3 regions of the Rossellomorea yichunensis genome follow, and region 3 is predicted to be linked to each of the others. Evidence: riboswitches for the same ligand, from Rfam matches in the RefSeq annotation. Region 3 holds a riboswitch; each other region holds the start of a gene.
The links. A riboswitch is a leader RNA that binds a small molecule or an ion and turns the genes downstream of it on or off. The one in region 3 is predicted to bind S-adenosylmethionine.
Positions count from the first base shown of each region.

Region 1: linked by a shared signal. The riboswitch ahead of mtnK (S-methyl-5-thioribose kinase) and the one ahead of RSX31_RS21335 (Na+/H+ antiporter NhaC family protein) in region 3 are both predicted to bind S-adenosylmethionine.
Region 2: linked by a shared signal. The riboswitch ahead of RSX31_RS16045 (methionine ABC transporter ATP-binding protein) and the one ahead of RSX31_RS21335 (Na+/H+ antiporter NhaC family protein) in region 3 are both predicted to bind S-adenosylmethionine.

Region 1 is NZ_JAVYAD010000001.1:356,468-361,812, forward strand. It holds gene RSX31_RS01800 (methylated-DNA--[protein]-cysteine S-methyltransferase) at 1-310, shown strand, start outside; partial or broken gene RSX31_RS01805 (DUF2087 domain-containing protein) at 433-1,029, shown strand; gene mtnA (S-methyl-5-thioribose-1-phosphate isomerase) at 1,075-2,127, opposite strand; gene mtnK (S-methyl-5-thioribose kinase) at 2,144-3,328, opposite strand; SAM riboswitch class I at 3,445-3,601, opposite strand; gene RSX31_RS01820 (carbon-nitrogen family hydrolase) at 3,703-4,485, opposite strand; gene RSX31_RS01825 (pyridoxal phosphate-dependent aminotransferase) at 4,608-5,345, shown strand, end outside.
Region 2 is NZ_JAVYAD010000005.1:436,784-442,128, reverse strand. It holds gene RSX31_RS16060 (6-phospho-beta-glucosidase) at 1-530, opposite strand, end outside; gene RSX31_RS16055 (GntR family transcriptional regulator) at 753-1,478, shown strand; gene chbG (chitin disaccharide deacetylase) at 1,499-2,200, shown strand; SAM riboswitch class I at 2,680-2,785, shown strand; gene RSX31_RS16045 (methionine ABC transporter ATP-binding protein) at 2,856-3,869, shown strand; gene RSX31_RS16040 (methionine ABC transporter permease) at 3,859-4,524, shown strand; gene RSX31_RS16035 (MetQ/NlpA family ABC transporter substrate-binding protein) at 4,585-5,345, shown strand, end outside.
Region 3 is NZ_JAVYAD010000010.1:25,079-30,423, forward strand. It holds gene RSX31_RS21325 (divergent polysaccharide deacetylase family protein) at 1-188, shown strand, start outside; gene RSX31_RS21330 ((S)-benzoin forming benzil reductase) at 293-1,048, shown strand; gene RSX31_RS21335 (Na+/H+ antiporter NhaC family protein) at 1,642-2,958, opposite strand; SAM riboswitch class I at 3,045-3,149, opposite strand; gene RSX31_RS21340 (MFS transporter) at 3,582-4,754, shown strand; gene RSX31_RS21345 (DUF2187 family protein) at 5,046-5,318, shown strand.

The DNA.
Region 1 (5,345 bases), on a different contig from region 3:
GATCACAGAATTCTTTAAGGGGGAGAGAACAGAATTTGATCTCCCCCTGAAGATAGAGGGAACGTCTTTTCAGAAGGACGTATGGAACACCCTGCAACAGATTCCGTTTGGTGAAACCAGGTCATATCAGGATGTTGCCGAAGCGATTCAAAGACCTAAAGCTGTCAGGGCAGTAGGGCAAGCGAATAAAGCCAACCGATTCCCCATCATCATTCCATGTCACCGTGTCATTGGAAAGAATAAAACACTTACAGGCTATGCCGGTAAGCAGGTGGATAAGAAAGAAACCTTATTGTTATTAGAAAAATAGAATGAATAACAGGCATTCTCCCTAGGGAGGATGCCTGTTTTTTAAAATTACTGATTGATTCCTTTATCTATTTAGATTATCATCTAATTAGATAGTAATCTAATTAGAGAGGAGGAGACATGTTGCAATTAAGTAAACAGGTGGCTTTCCATAAAACGATGGGGGATCCGACGCGGATAAAAATTGTCTATTTGCTGGCATCAGAAAGCTTGCATGTAGGAGCAATTGCGGGAAAACTTGGACTCACCGCCCCGACAATATCCCACCACCTAACGAAACTCAAAGAGTGCAATCTTGTTTATTCACGAAGAGAGAAGAACACTGTTTACTACTATTTGAATAAAAAAGTCCTGAGTCATCATGGAAATGTCCTTCATCAGTTTGCTTAGGGAGAGGAAGGGGAAAGTGTGATGTCAGAGAATTTATTGAAAGAAAAACAAAAGGTGATGAATAATTTCCTGGAGAAGAATGGACGGATTAAAACGATTCCTTCTCAACAAAAGAAGAAATTATTTATTTTGGAACATATGGTGGAAGGATTAAAGGTGGGAGAAAAATATAAGGAAAAAGATTTGAATGAATATATTCAGCAATTCCATGAAGACTTTGCGACCTTAAGAAGAGAATTTATCATTCATCAGTTCATGTACCGGGAAAATAGCATTTATGAAGTGAATCCGAGGGAAATGTGGGCGTCGACAAAGTTATTTGTGGAATAATGTGAAAGCCAAAAGAAGAGCAGGAGGAAGCTCTTCTTTTGGCTATTATTTAATACCTATGGTTTGTTGAATACTTTCTTCGAAGCGAGGGTACAGGACACCTTTTTCCGTGATGATGCCGGTAATCAGTTCATGAGAAGTAACATCGAATGCAGGGTTATAAACAGGAACGTTTCCTGGCGCAATCAACGTCCCGCCGAGCGTTGTAATCTCCTCCCGGTTTCGCTCTTCAATGGGAATATCATTTCCATTGGAGCTGGATAAATCGAAAGTGGAAGAAGGAGCTGCGACATAAAAAGGTATATTGAAATGTTTACACAAAATGGCAAGCATGGACGTTCCGATTTTATTTGCAGTATCCCCGTTGGCAGAAATCCGGTCAGCCCCGACAATCACGGCTTCTATACCTTTTTCTTTCATGGTATGGGCAGCCATGCTATCTGTGATGAGAGTGACATTTACTCCTGATTGCTGTAACTCCCAAGTTGTCAGGCGGGCTCCTTGCAGAACGGGCCTTGTCTCACAAGCATAAACCTGAAACGCTTTTCCTTTTTCTCTTCCTAAATGAAAAGGTGCCAATGCGGTACCGTATTTACTCGTTGCAATGGACCCGGCATTACAGATGGTCATAACGACTTGTTTATCCTTCAATACACTCAAACCATTTTCTCCTATAAGACGGCAGACTGCCTCGTCTTCTGCATGAAGCTGGATGGCAGCATGGAGTAAGTTGGTTTTAGCTTCATTAACTGAAGAAACATTCTCTAACACCTTTTCTAAATGGTTCAAAGCCCAAACCAGGTTGACTGCTGTAGGGCGTGAATCTGCGAGATATTTTTTGTCACGTTGAAACAGGTCGATAAATTCCTCTAGCGTTTTTACTTCATACTGACATGCAGACTGGGCTAAGCCGTAAGCAGCCGTGATGCCAATGGCAGGTGCACCTCTCACTTTTAGTGTGATAATCGCATCATAATAGTCTTCAATGGTCGTCAGTTTAATGTACTCCACTATGTTAGGCAGTTTTTGTTGGTTAAGGATCAATAAATAATCTTCATGCCACTCTAGTGAAGTTGGTATGGTCAATGTTTGTGTCATGATAAACTCCTTTTGGTTATTCAGAATGGGATTTTAATATGGACAGAAGCTTTTCAATCGAAAAGATCTGTTTTCGTTTTATTATCAGTTCCTTACCGAGTGTCAAGCAGGTCCGCTTTGCCTGTAATCTTCGTGCTTTATCCGGTATGCCATCCAGATCTTCTACATGAGCGAGGCCGATCGTTCTTCTGATGCATTCGCATCCTGCAAAACCGATGCTGTCTTGAAAGCTCTTCTCCAATACAAATTCAAGGTAGCCATTCACTTTCGTGTAGGCGTCTCCGCTTTCCTTCCAATGCTTGGAGAACGCAGTGGAGAAGACGTTCCAGGTATTCTCAATGTGATAGAGAATCGTTTCCTTCTCTTCAGGTTTTGAAATGGCCAGGAAAATAAGGTTGGCAATGAACTGTCCAATATCAAAGCCAATCGGTCCATAAAAGGCAAACTCGGGATCAATTACTTTCGTTTGATTCTTATCTACAAAGATGCTTCCCGTATGAAGATCTCCATGAAGAAGTGCTTCTCCTTCAGTAAGAAAGCTCTTTTTCAATTTGGCCACTTCAAGCTTCAAGGTGAAATCATCCCATAGATGTTGGACATCCTGGGAAAGCTCTTCTTCAAAATCGTTGGTTTCACTGTTGAAAAAAGGGTCCGTGAATACTAGGTCCTCAGTGATTTTACACAACTCAGGATTTGAAAATTCTTTCACGTACTCCTTTTTCTTAAAAGGATGAAGGGCATAATCAGAGGTGAAATATAAGGTATTAGCTAAAAATGTTCCAATGTCATGGGAGAGCCTGGGATACACTTCTCCTTTGATAAGGCCTGCCCGGGCAATGGTCAGTGCACTCAAGTCTTCCATGACTGTAATCGCAAGTGTCGGATCAGAGTAGTACACTTCAGGAACGAGGTCCCCTACAAATGATTGCTGAAGCTTAAGGGCACTCGCTTCTATTCTTGCCCGTTCGATTGTCAACGGCCAGCTTTCGCCTACAACCTTCGCATATGGAAGGGCTTGTTTGATGATGATTCCTTTTCCTGTTTCCTGTTCTAATACTCGAAAGACCAGATTTAAATTCCCGTCTCCAATTTCTTCACACGTTAAGAGAGTGCCGTCCTCAAAAATTCGTAAGCCAATCGCCAGTGCAATTGCCGCCTGTTCAGTTAGTGGTTGATATGCATTGAGTTTCGTAATTGCCATCATCGTTCCTCCTTATAGTACAGACTTATGAAAGACTGTGTTGTGGAGGCTTTTCCGTGGCATAAGAAAAGCCTCTTTCATGTTCGAAAGAGGCTTGAAGAAGGTATCTTCGTCGCCTCTTATCTCTCAGAAAGACTATCTTTCTGTTGGAATTAGCACCGTGCCTTACTGGATCATTCAATCCGGCGCATGCTGCGCCCCGTTATACAACGGTATTATGGTCGGTTGCTGGGCTTCATAGGGCCAAATCCCTCAGCCAGCTCTTGATAAGAGTTGCGTTAACTATTTAATTAAACTTTCAGAATGTTTCATTTGATTTGAATAGTACCATCGAAGTATTTTCCATGTCAACGTTTTTTTGAAAAATAACCTTTTTAATAAAAATCCGGTCTTCGATCCTGGAATATCGGAATTTTATTTCGGACCTTTTCTACTTCCTGTAAATTGATTTCAGCTGTAACCAATTCTTCCGCTTGCGATCCTTTTGAAAGAACTTCTCCCCATGGATCAATGATGAGGGAACAACCGCCGAATTCATTGTTCGGGTCACTTCCCACCCGGTTGCAGGCAATCACGAAGCATTGGTTTTCAATCGCTCTTGCCTTTAAGAGGGTCTGCCAATGATCAATTCGTGCTGCCGGCCACTCTGCTACGACAAAAACAACCTTGGCACCTAAAAGAACTTGTTTTCTGAACCATTCCGGGAAACGGATGTCGTAACAAATCAATCCGGCCATTTCTGTGTCTTGAAGGGTGAAGATGCCATCTTCATGCCCAGGAAGTAAATAATGATGTTCATCCATTAATTTAAACAAGTGAAGCTTCGAATACTTTTTCACCAACTCGCCTTTTGAATTCGTAACTAGGAGTGTATTGGACACCCCCTCCTGGGATTTCTGCGCAACAGAACCACCTACAATGTGAATGGAATATTTCTTCGATAGTGCAGAAAGGAAGGAGGTAGAGTCTTTTGCTCCTTCATCAGCGATTTCATCCATTCTCGTAAGGTCATATCCAGTCGTCCACAGCTCAGGAAGCACAACGGTATTACAGCCGTCGTCACTTGCTTTTTTAACCCATTCTTCTACTTTTTGCTTGTTTTTTTCGGGATTCCCGAACACAATATCAATTTGTGCAAGACCTATCTTTTGAATCATTTCTTTCACCTCATTAATGACTTTTTGGAATTTATTCCTTTACATTCTTTATTTTCCGTTATATCATTTGTGACTAGAATTTGAAAGTAATTAATTTTCAAAAAAATGTAGTAGGTGAGCAAATGAAAACCTTTAGTAAAGCAAAGCGATTAGATTTATTACCTGAACAATTTTTCGCATCCCTCGCCAAAACAGTGAATGCTGTGGTCAAAGAGGGACATGATGTCATTAATTTGGGCCAGGGAAATCCGGATCAACCGACTCCTCAACATATTGTGGAAAAACTGACAGAAGCCGCAGCTTCGCCGTCCAATCATAAGTATCCTCCATTTCGTGGCTTATCGTCCTTTAAAGAGGCGATCTCTGCTTTCTACCTTCGTGAATATGGTGTGGAATTAGATCCGGAAACAGAGATCGCTGTGCTGTTCGGAGGAAAGGCGGGGTTAGTTGAAATCCCTCAATGTTTATTGAATCCTGGTGATGGGGTATTGGTGCCCGATCCCGGTTATCCCGATTATTTATCAGGGGTAGCATTGGCAGGTGCACGTATGATTAAAATGCCTCTACGTGAGGAGAATGGCTTTCTGCCTGATTATAGTGAACACTCCCGTAATGAGCTGGAAAATGCAAAGTTGATGTTTCTGAACTACCCGAATAATCCTACTGGAGCGACTGCCACAAAATCATTCTTTGAAGAAACAGTCACTCTTGCCAATCAGCATGATATTTGTGTTGTACATGATTTTGCCTATGGAGCGATAGGGTTTGATGGAAATAAGCCAATAAGTTTCTTGGAAACAGATGGAGCAAAGGATGTGGGGATTGAGATATATACATTATCGAAAACGTATAATATGGCT
Region 2 (5,345 bases), on a different contig from region 3:
TTCATGTTGAAAGGAATATTGCACACCCCGATGACTTTACTATGTGAGCTGTATTTAAGCAGGGCTTCTGTAACCATGCCTGCAGGGTTGGTAAAGTTAATAAGCCATGCATGGGGACAAATCTGTTGGATGTCATGACAAATTTCCATTAGGACCGGAATGGTACGCAAGGCCTTGAATATACCGCCTGCTCCATTGGTTTCCTGACCGATGACGCCATGACTTAAGGGGATACGTTCATCTTTTTCCCTGGCTGAGAGACCGCCCACCCTGATTTGTGTTGTCACAAAATCAGCGCCTATCAAGGCATCCCGCCGGTTAAGAGTCCATTCCAATTCAATCGGCACACCTGCTTTTTGGATCATTCGACGAGCAAACTGCCCGATAATCTCAAGCTTCTCTTTCCCTGCTTCGATGTCTACAAGCGTTATGTCTGTGACAGGAAAAGATTTGTATCGGTGGATGAACCCCTCGATAATTTCTGGTGTATAGCTTGATCCGCCTCCGATTATGACCACCTTTAATGACATTCTGTCGATCTCCCTTCATTTTGAAAGCGATTTCTATTTTTTTATAATGTATCATACAAATTTTTGCTCGTCTATATATTGTAATGACAAATATGAAATTTATGACTGATTTTTATTTAATTGTAATAACAAATTGTTTTTATGATAAAATGAATAGGAATAGAGAATTGATCGTGGATGTGTTATAACAAATATAGGAAGAAAGTGGAAGGGAGAAACAGAATGAAAGAGACACAAGAAGCAAAGGCCCTGCATTCGCATGTAAAAGAAGAAATCATCCACATGATTAAAAATAAAGAGTACGCTCCGAATACAAAACTGCCGACAGAGGCGGAGTTTTGCGAAAAGTTCAATGTCAGTCGTACGACGATCCGGACGGCGCTCCAGCAGCTGACACTTGAAGGTTACGTGTATCGCGAGCAAGGAAGAGGAACTTTTGTCGCAGAAGAGAAAGTCAGTCAAATCCTGTCCTCGACGATCGACAACTACACAGAGCAACTGCGATTACAAGGTAAGAAACCTAAGATCAAGGTACTAAGCATGAATGTCATCCCGGCAGAATCAACAGTGGAAAAAGCGTTGGAATTAAAGAATGGAGATCCCGTCAATCGTTTAGAGAGGATCCGATATTCAGACGGTCTGCCCCTGCAATATGAGGTGGCCTATCTGCCCTGGTACAAGACGCCCGGGCTTGATAAAGACGAATGTGAAAGATCTCTTTACAAGCTCCTGGAAACACAGTTTGAGATAAAAATTAAAAAAACCGTCGAAACGATCGAGTTGTTTTTAGCAGATGAACGAGTGGCAGAAAAGCTCGAGGTGCCTGAGGGGACACCTTGCTTTATGATTGAGACGACGGCTTATGTAGAGGATGGATCGGTCATCGAATTTTCCAAAGCGATCTTCAGAGGAGATAAAGCGAGCTTTCTTGTAGAAAGAACCTATTAGCGAAAAGGGGATGGGGGATTATGAGGAACGTGATCATCAATGCAGATGATTTTGGTTTATGCCGGGGGGTGAATTACGGCATCGTTGATAGTCACCGGTTTGGCATCGTCAACTCAACAACGATGCTGGTCAATATGCCGGGAACTCTGCATGCGGTGGAATTGGCGAAGGTTTATCCGGAATTACAGGTTGGGATCCATTTAACGCTGACATGCGGAAGACCAGTTTCTGGCGGAGTACCATCTCTTCTTGATGAGAGAGGCCTTTTCCGTTACACCAGCAGGATTTTTGAAGAAAAAGAAATCAATGTGGATGAGGTTGAAATGGAGTGGGAGGCTCAGATGGATAAATTCCTATCATTCGGTCTGCCCCTTTCTCATATTGACAGTCATCACCATGTTCATAGCTTTCGGCCACTGATCCCGGTGGTGAAGAGGTTGTCGGAGCGCTTTGGGGTTCCGGTCCGGAATGTGCCCTGTGATGGGTTAGACGCAATGAATGTGTTAACCGATCGGTTCTCGATGGACTTTTATGGTGACGGAGTGTCGGTTGAAGGATTGAAGAGGATATTGGACAGCAGGGATGAAGGTGAGACGCTTGAGATTATGTGTCATCCGGCTTATGTTGATACATACTTGAAAGGGAATTCGTCTTATTGTGAGCAGAGGTTGAGGGAGTTGGATGTGTTGACGGGGATTAAGGAGTGGGCGTCTAGTTTTTGATTGGTTGATTGGGAGATTAGAATGTTTGATGTGAGTTGTTATGACAAATGGGGTGCTGCTATGGAAGGTAGTGCCTTTTTCTATTGGTAATGGAGATTCGTCCCATTTGGAGGTGGAAAGGAATGTTTTTGGATAGTATGTATGGTTTTGAGATGGTGTTAAGGCAGGATTTTGACTGAGATCGATGTGAAATACATGGATTGATAGGATAAGAGAAGTTTTATTATCGACTTTTCATGATATATTATCGACTTTTGTCCTTTTATTATCAACTTTAGGAATATATTATCAACTGTAAAAAAAAGGACCATCACCACGACCATATCAAACCAAAGTTCCCCTACACAAAAAATCCCTCCCCTAGTGCACCAACGAAGATAACGCTTACATAAAAACAACTGAAAAATTCCCTATTGACTTCCATTCACATACCCAGTATTATCCTCTATAAGATAAAAATTTAGAAAATTACATACTTTCAATTATCCAGAGTGACCGAGGGATCAGGCCCTATGACGTCCGGCAACCTCCAGTATTGGAACGGTGCTAATTCCTGCAGAATGATTTCATTCTGAGAGATAAGTCGAGATAAACAGGCGATGCTTCTTTCAGTTGAAAGAGGCATTTTTTATTGTACAAAAAAGGGGTGTGCACATTGATCGAGATTCGAAATCTAGTTAAAACCTACAGTACAAAGAAGCAAACGGTGGTCGGTGTCGATAATGTTTCCGTAAAGATTGAAAAGGGTGAGATCTTTGGAATCGTCGGATACAGTGGAGCGGGGAAGAGTTCACTCATTCGCTGCCTGAATCTATTAGAAACCCCTACATCAGGAGAAATCATCATTGATGGACAGGATTTTACGAAGCTCACGTCCAAACAATTAAGACTCGCCCGTCAAAAAACGAGCATGATTTTTCAACATTTTCACCTGATCAAATCCAAAACGGTGTTTGACAATCTGGCGTTTGCCTTGAAAGCAGCTAGTGTACCGAAAGCGAAAATAAAGCCCAGGGTTGTCGAGCTTCTGGAGATGGTCGGTCTATCGGACAAAGCGGACGCGTATCCGGCCCAGCTCAGTGGAGGACAAAAGCAAAGAGTCGGGATTGCGAGAGCCCTTGCGAATAACCCATCGGTTTTACTTTGCGATGAAGCGACATCGGCACTCGATCCGAATACGACGAAATCGATCTTGAAGCTATTGAAAAAAATCAACAAAGAACTGGGTTTGACGATCGTACTCATCACCCACGAGATGGAAGTGGTGAAAGAAATCTGCGACCGGATGGCCGTGATGCAGGATGGAAAGATCGTGGAGGAAGGTCCGGTTTACGACCTGTTTGCAGAACCGAAGCAGCCTTTAACGAAACAATTCATTGAAACGATCCTTCAATTTGAACTCCCTCCGCACCTTGTGGAATCAAGGAAAGGAAAGCTGATCAAAATCCAATTCAAAGGATCGATCGCAGAGGAAAGCGTCGTATCGGAAGTGTTCCAGAAATACAAGGTGCGAGGCAATATCCTTCACGGCAAGATTGAATATATTCAGGAAGTGCCACTGGGGATTTTTATCATGGAACTGATCGGCTCCCATGACGAGATCGAAGCCGCGATCCGGTTCATCACGCTGAAGACGCAGAGCTTGGAGGTGCTTGAGAATGCTGCCTGATTCATTGACTGCGATTTTACCAGAATTGAATAAAGCCTTTTTTGAAACGGTATATATGGTGGGGATTTCACTCGGAGTTGCGATTTTAGTGGGATTACCGCTCGGGATTCTTCTTTTCGTAACAGACAAAGGCTTGTTTTTACAAAATAGTTTGATCAAAAAGGTCGTTGGATTTGTCGTCAATATGGTGCGGTCGGTTCCGTTCATCATTCTATTAGTCGCACTCTTACCATTAACCAAACTGTTGACCGGAACCACGATCGGACCGACGGCAGCATCCGTATCACTCTCTGTTGCGGGAATTCCGTTTTTTGCGAGAATGGTAGAAACATCATTGCGTGAGATTGATAAAGGTGTCATTGAAGCCTCGGTTTCGGTTGGGGCAAGCCCTTGGATGATCATTAAGGACGTGCTGTTACCGGAAGCTCGTCCAGCGGTGATTCAAGCAATCACGATTACAACGATCAGTTTAGTTGCCTATTCTGCCATGGCCGGCATTGTCGGTGGAGGGGGAGTCGGGGACCTGGCAATTCGCTTCGGGTACTACCGATATGACAACACGGTGATGATCACGACCGTCGTCATTTTAATTTGTTTGGTTCAGCTCATCCAATATACGGGTGATGTGTTTGCACGATTAGTCGATAAACGATAACTACTCTAGGGGGAACAACAAGTGAAAAAGTGGATTTTATTCGTAGCATTAGCGGTAACAATGAGCATTCTTGCAGCTTGCGGCGGGGACGAAGCAAGTTCAAGCGCAGAAGATAAAAAAGAGGTAACCATCGGAGCGACATCCGGACCATACAGTGATATGGTGACAAAAGCGATCAAGCCAGGACTTGAAGAAAAAGGATACACGGTGGAAGTGAAAGAATTCAGTGATTACATCCAACCGAACAACGCGCTGGCCCAAGGAGATCTGGATGCGAACCTTTTCCAGCATAAAATCTACATGGAAACCTTTGCGAAACAACATAACATGGATTTATCCGAAGTGATTGTCGTACCAACGGCTCCAATGGGAATCTACTCACAGAAATTTAATTCGATTGAAGATATCAAAGAAGGCAGCGCCATTGCCATTCCAAACGATCCGACGAACGCAGCCCGGGCGTTTCAGATTCTGGAGGATGCTAAGCTGATCACGTTAAAACCGGATACAGATCCATTGACGGTGTCAGAAAAAGACATTGCTGAAAACGTGAAAAACCTGCAGTTCAAACCAATCGAAGCAGCCCAGCTTCCAAGGGCCGTTGACAGTGTGGATCTATCTGCGGTTCCAGGGAACTACGCACTTGCTGCCGACATGGACTTACTTGATGCACTTCAGCTGGAGGACATGCCTGATCAGTATCGAAACCGAGTGGTTGTAAATACGAAGGACGTTGACTCACAGCTGGCGAAAGACATCAAAGCAGTCGTCGAAGCAGACCAATTCGAGAAAATCATCGACGAAGAATTTAAAGGCTTTGG
Region 3 (5,345 bases):
CCAAGCTTCTTTCTAAAGAATTAGACAGTGACACTTCCACCATTGCCATAGGTCATGTCGGGGTCACAGGAATCAAGGTCGCAACCATGCTTGAAGAGTTTCTTCCTCTTTATGAGAAAAAAGCATCCATTGTACCACTGTCAGATTTAATACCTGAATATCATTTGATTGATGAGAGCATGCCTTGATGGTGTGCTCTTTCTTTGTAAATCTTCTGTTAAACCAAAGCTTATTTTTTTGATATAAGAAGACCCTCCCTTATAATCAGAAGGTAAGAAGGAGATGATTCCATATGGATTATGCCATTGTGACGGGAGCAACAAGAGGATTAGGTGAATCGATCGCCAAGCTATTTATCGAAAAAGGCATAGGTTTGATCAATGTTTCCAGATCAAATAATGAAAGACTGCAAAAGCTTGCCGGGGAAAAAGAGGTTTCGTATGAATTCTTTCCATGCGATCTTGCACAATCAGGAGAAACAGAAGCGGTCTTCCGTGAAGTGGGGACAAAAGTATTCGGATATCAATCTGACAGAGTCTATATTGTCCATAATGCCGGTGTGGTGACACCAATCAATCGGTCTGGTGAAGTAGAAAACCAAGCTCTTGAAACGAGTGTGCATGTGAATTTACTTTCTCCCATGATCTCAACCAATGAGATGATAAAAGCAGCCCGGGGATCTGACTCGAAGATGATCATGATCAATATCAGCTCAGGAGCAGGAAGTCGTCCTGTTCACGGATGGAGTACGTACTGCGCAACCAAAGCAGGTGTGAACATGTTGACGGAAACCGTGAGCTTAGAGCTTTCTAAAAAGCATAGCCGGCATCAAGTGATTGCTTTCAGCCCAGGGGTCATGGATACGGACATGCAAGGAGAGATCCGTTCCTCTTCTAAAGAAGCCTTTGCCGATGTCGAATCCTTTCAGCGCTACAAAGAGGAAGGAATGCTTCGTGAAACAGATACGGTCGCAAATGCTCTGATTAAACTTGTAACAGAAAGCGAAATCGAAAGTGGTAAGCTGTATCATGTAAATGATTTGTTATAAAAAGAAAGCAGATTCCTGGCAACGGAATCTGCTTTTTTCTTATCAAAATAGTTTGTTGCTATTATAGAGGAGGAGAAAGTAATAGTTGATTTCCGCTACAGGATGCTCGCTTTCCGCGGGGCTGGCGGTGAGCCTCCTCGGCTTCGCCTCCGTGGTCTCACCTGTCCAGCTATTCCCGCAGGAGTCGAACATCCTGCAGCGAGAATCAACTTTCTAAGCATGTATCCTTAATGGAAAACAATAAAAATAAGTTTAGCAAACAGTCTCATTTAAGGTATTCTTTTAAGGAAGAAGAATTATTTTTTCTAGTTACATTGTTTTCTTGTACACCTTGAAGCTCTGTCATAAAAATTCTGATAAAGATGGTGAGGGGAACTGCGCAGACTCCTGCGGAAGTACGGTCGTGCCGAGACCCCGTTCCGTAAGCTGAGGAGGCTCGGCCGAACGCTAGCTGCAAGCGGAGCAGTTCCCATCACCATCTGGCACACGCTAATTGACAGAGCCTTGCAGAGCTTATGTTAAAAAGCAACAATTTTTGAGAAAAGAGCGTATCAAAAAAAGAGACAAACCCCAAAGGATTTGTCTCTCTAAAATTAAGATCGAACCGGGTTAGCTTCCGGTGCTGATTTACGTGTGAATTTCGGCAGTGCAAATCGAATGGCAATCAGACCGCAAACAGCAATCAGGACAGGGTAGAAGGCATATGGGAGGATGCTGACCGGTGAAATGCCTGCGACTTCAGCCACTAACAGTGCCTGTGCTCCGTATGGGATCAACCCTTGAATCGAACAAGAGAAAATATCCAGGATACTGGCTGATTTACGGGCATCCACTCCATAGTTTTCACTAATCGATTTGGCAAGTGGACCGGCAATAATGATCGAAATCGTGTTGTTTGCTGTGCAAAGGTTAGTGGAACTCACTAATCCTGCAGTAGCAAGCTGTGCTCCCTGAGGAGACTTGATTCTGCGTGTGGCATGATAAAGTAATGCCTGGATCCCGCCGTTATGACGAATGAGTTCGACAACTCCGCCAATCAGTATGGAAAGGATCACAATCTCTGCCATTCCTGTCATTCCATCGGCCACACTGCCGAAATAACTGGATGGAGTAAAGCTTCCATCTATGAATCCAATGATTCCAGCTAAAACAATTCCGCCTAATAAAACGACAAACACATTTAACCCTGCAAGAGCACCGATGATAACTCCAAGATAAGGCAGGATTTTAATCCAATTAAAGCTTTCCGCTCCGACAGTTGATTGATTCCCCATAGTAAGAACCAGGAGAATCACCATTGTCACGATTGCAGCAGGTAATACAATGAAGAAGTTCACTTTAAATTTATCTTTCATTTCCGTTTTCTGAGTACGAACAGCTGCAATGGTCGTATCTGAAATGAATGATAAGTTATCTCCGAACATCGCTCCTCCAATAACTGTCGCCATCGCAAGGGGCATAGAAATATCTGTACCTGAACTAATCCCGACACCGATTGGCGCAAGTGCTGCGATCGTTCCCATGGACGTACCCATTGATAATGATATGAAAGCAGCGATAATAAATAATCCAACGATGATCAAGTTACCAGGGAGCACGGATAGAGCGAAGTTTACGGTTGAATCAACGGCCCCCATCTTTTCAGCCACTCCGGAAAATGCTCCTGCTAACAGAAAGATAAAGACCATGATCATGATATCAGGGTGACCGGCTCCTTTAGCGAAACGCTCTATCTTAGCCGTTAAAGTCTCTTTTCGGTTCATCAACAAACCTACTACGGATGCAATGATAATCGATACTAATACAGGAAAGGCATAAAAGTCTCCGGAAATGATGCCTGCTCCAAGGAACAGTGAAACAAATATGATCAAAGGCAGTAACGCCAATAAATTTCCTCTTTCTTGATTCATTCCTAACACTCCTTTGGCGTCCAATTTACTAACATACAAAAAACCTCTTCCAAAATAAGAAGAGGTTTCAAAAGAACGAAACACTCCTCTTATCTTTCAAGCATTTCGCTTGCTGGATGTGGCACAGCACTCAATATGAGTCCGCTGCCGAGACATCGCAGGGCCAGTCCCTCCGTCTCTCTGGATAAGAAGAATATCGTATTTAGTTGATTTAAAATATACTTCCATACTTTAAAGGGTTTACTCGAAAAAGTCAAACGGGAATTTTTTCTGAAACAAAAGCGGAGGCGGCTCGTTCAGTCCCGACAAGCATAAGACAAGAACGTCGGAAAGGCGCCTTATGCCTTTTTGGCGTTCTTGGCTTATGACCTCGAGGGACTAGCCGCCGTAGCTGGATGAAACAAAAGCGGAGGCGGCTCATTCAGTCCCGACAAGCATAAGACAAGAACGTCGGAAAGGCGCCTTATGCCTTTTTGTCGTTATTGACTTATGACCTCGAGGGACTAGCCGCCGTAGCTCGACGAAAAGCATGACTTTATCCATAATAAGGTATAAACTCATAGACAATTGAACGTTCAAGGTCTACTATAAGGAAGACAAAAAACATCTTGGGGGATACGGTAGTGGAAAGAACAGTACGAAATCAAATTTTTACCTTACAAGGATTTTATTTATTAACGTTCTTCGGTGTTGGTAGTTTATATCCCTTACTCAGTGTGTATTTGAGCGAAAGTGTGGGATTAAATGGTTATCAGATTGGAACGATCATGTCTGTAGGTCCCATCATGATGATTTTCTTCCAGCCTATTTGGGGAATGGTGAGTGACACGACCAATCGTCCCACCGTGGTTCTTGGTTTAACCTCTTTAGTAGCGGGGATCTTTGCACTCGGTTACTTGTTTATGGACTTTTACTATGGCCTGCTTATCGTGGCCATTCTAGTGGCCATTTTCCAAAGTGCAATCATTCCCGTTTCTGATAGTATCAGCTTGAAGTATACAAGTAAAGTCAGGTATAACTACGGAAATATCCGCCTGTTCGGCTCTTTGGGCTTCGGTATTGCAGTCTTTATGATGGGAAGACTTTCAGAAGGATTTATCGGGCCAACCATCATTTTTTACTCTTTCTTTATCTGTTTAGTACTATCCGGATTCCTTTCCTTCCGGTTTCCGAAAGAGAGGGCGGCAGCCAAGCTTGATTTAAAGGCAGGGATGAAGGAATTATTCACGATGAAAAAGTTCCTTATCTTTTTAGCAGTCACATTCTTAGTGTTCGGTCCGAATTTAGCAAACAATGTGTATTTCGGATTATTTGTTGAAGATTCAGGTGGAACGTATGCGGGGATTGGTCTTGCGTTCCTGATTGCAGTGTTATCGGAAGTTCCCTTTATGAGGATCGCCGGTGGCTGGATTGATAAGTTTGGTTTGTTAACCGTCGCTGCTTTGGCAGGTGCTGCTTCCATGCTCCGCTGGCTCTTTTACTTTACAGAACCAAGTTTATGGCTTGTCTATTCATCGGCTGTCATGCAGGGTCTTGCCATTGGGTTATTCATTCCAGCCGGCTTGCGCTACATTAAAGAAATCACGCCTTCCCACATTACAGCAACGGCCGTTACGGTATATTCAGCAATCGGAAACGGACTGGGGAATTGGTTCAGTACCTTTGTTGGCGGCTTTATCTATGAAACGTACTCCATTTACACGGTGTACTTATTCTTCGCAGTTCTATCCCTGTTGGGGATTTTCCTTTGCTTCGTCCTCATGAAGGAAGAAAAGAAAAATGCACTCGCTTATTAATACATCAAGGCGCCTGAAGAGAACATTTCTCTTCAGGCGTTTTTTGTTAAAAAATATTAAAAGGGAGGATTTTCCTTTGGTGGTAGCCAATAGGTATAATAAGGGAAGAACGTAAGTAAACAAAAAAGTAATCTGAAAAGGTTTTGATAAACATGAATTGTGGTAGAAGAAGGATAAGTATTCATTGAAAATTATATAAATACCAGTTAGAATAATATTATTAGAAAATTCTTTCAATTTTATAAACTAGATTAGAAACATATTACATTTTATTAAAAAGGGGATATTAAAATGGAAAATACATTCGTGTACTCAAAAGACAATGCAAACCTTGGAGATACCGTTCAGTTTAAAAGGAAGAAACATGTAATCAATGGTGTAGTTACTACCCTTAGAGAAAATACGGTCATTGTCAAAATGGACAGGGATGTTGCGAAGAAGCTGGATTTACCGGACGATCAGACCGTCGTGTCACATAAAAACTATGCCGTCATAGAACGTGCAGAAATTGGTACACAACCTGTATTTGTATACGATGGGTGGAATAGCGCATTAAAAGCTTAAGTTCAAACATACAAAGTAAAAGACCCT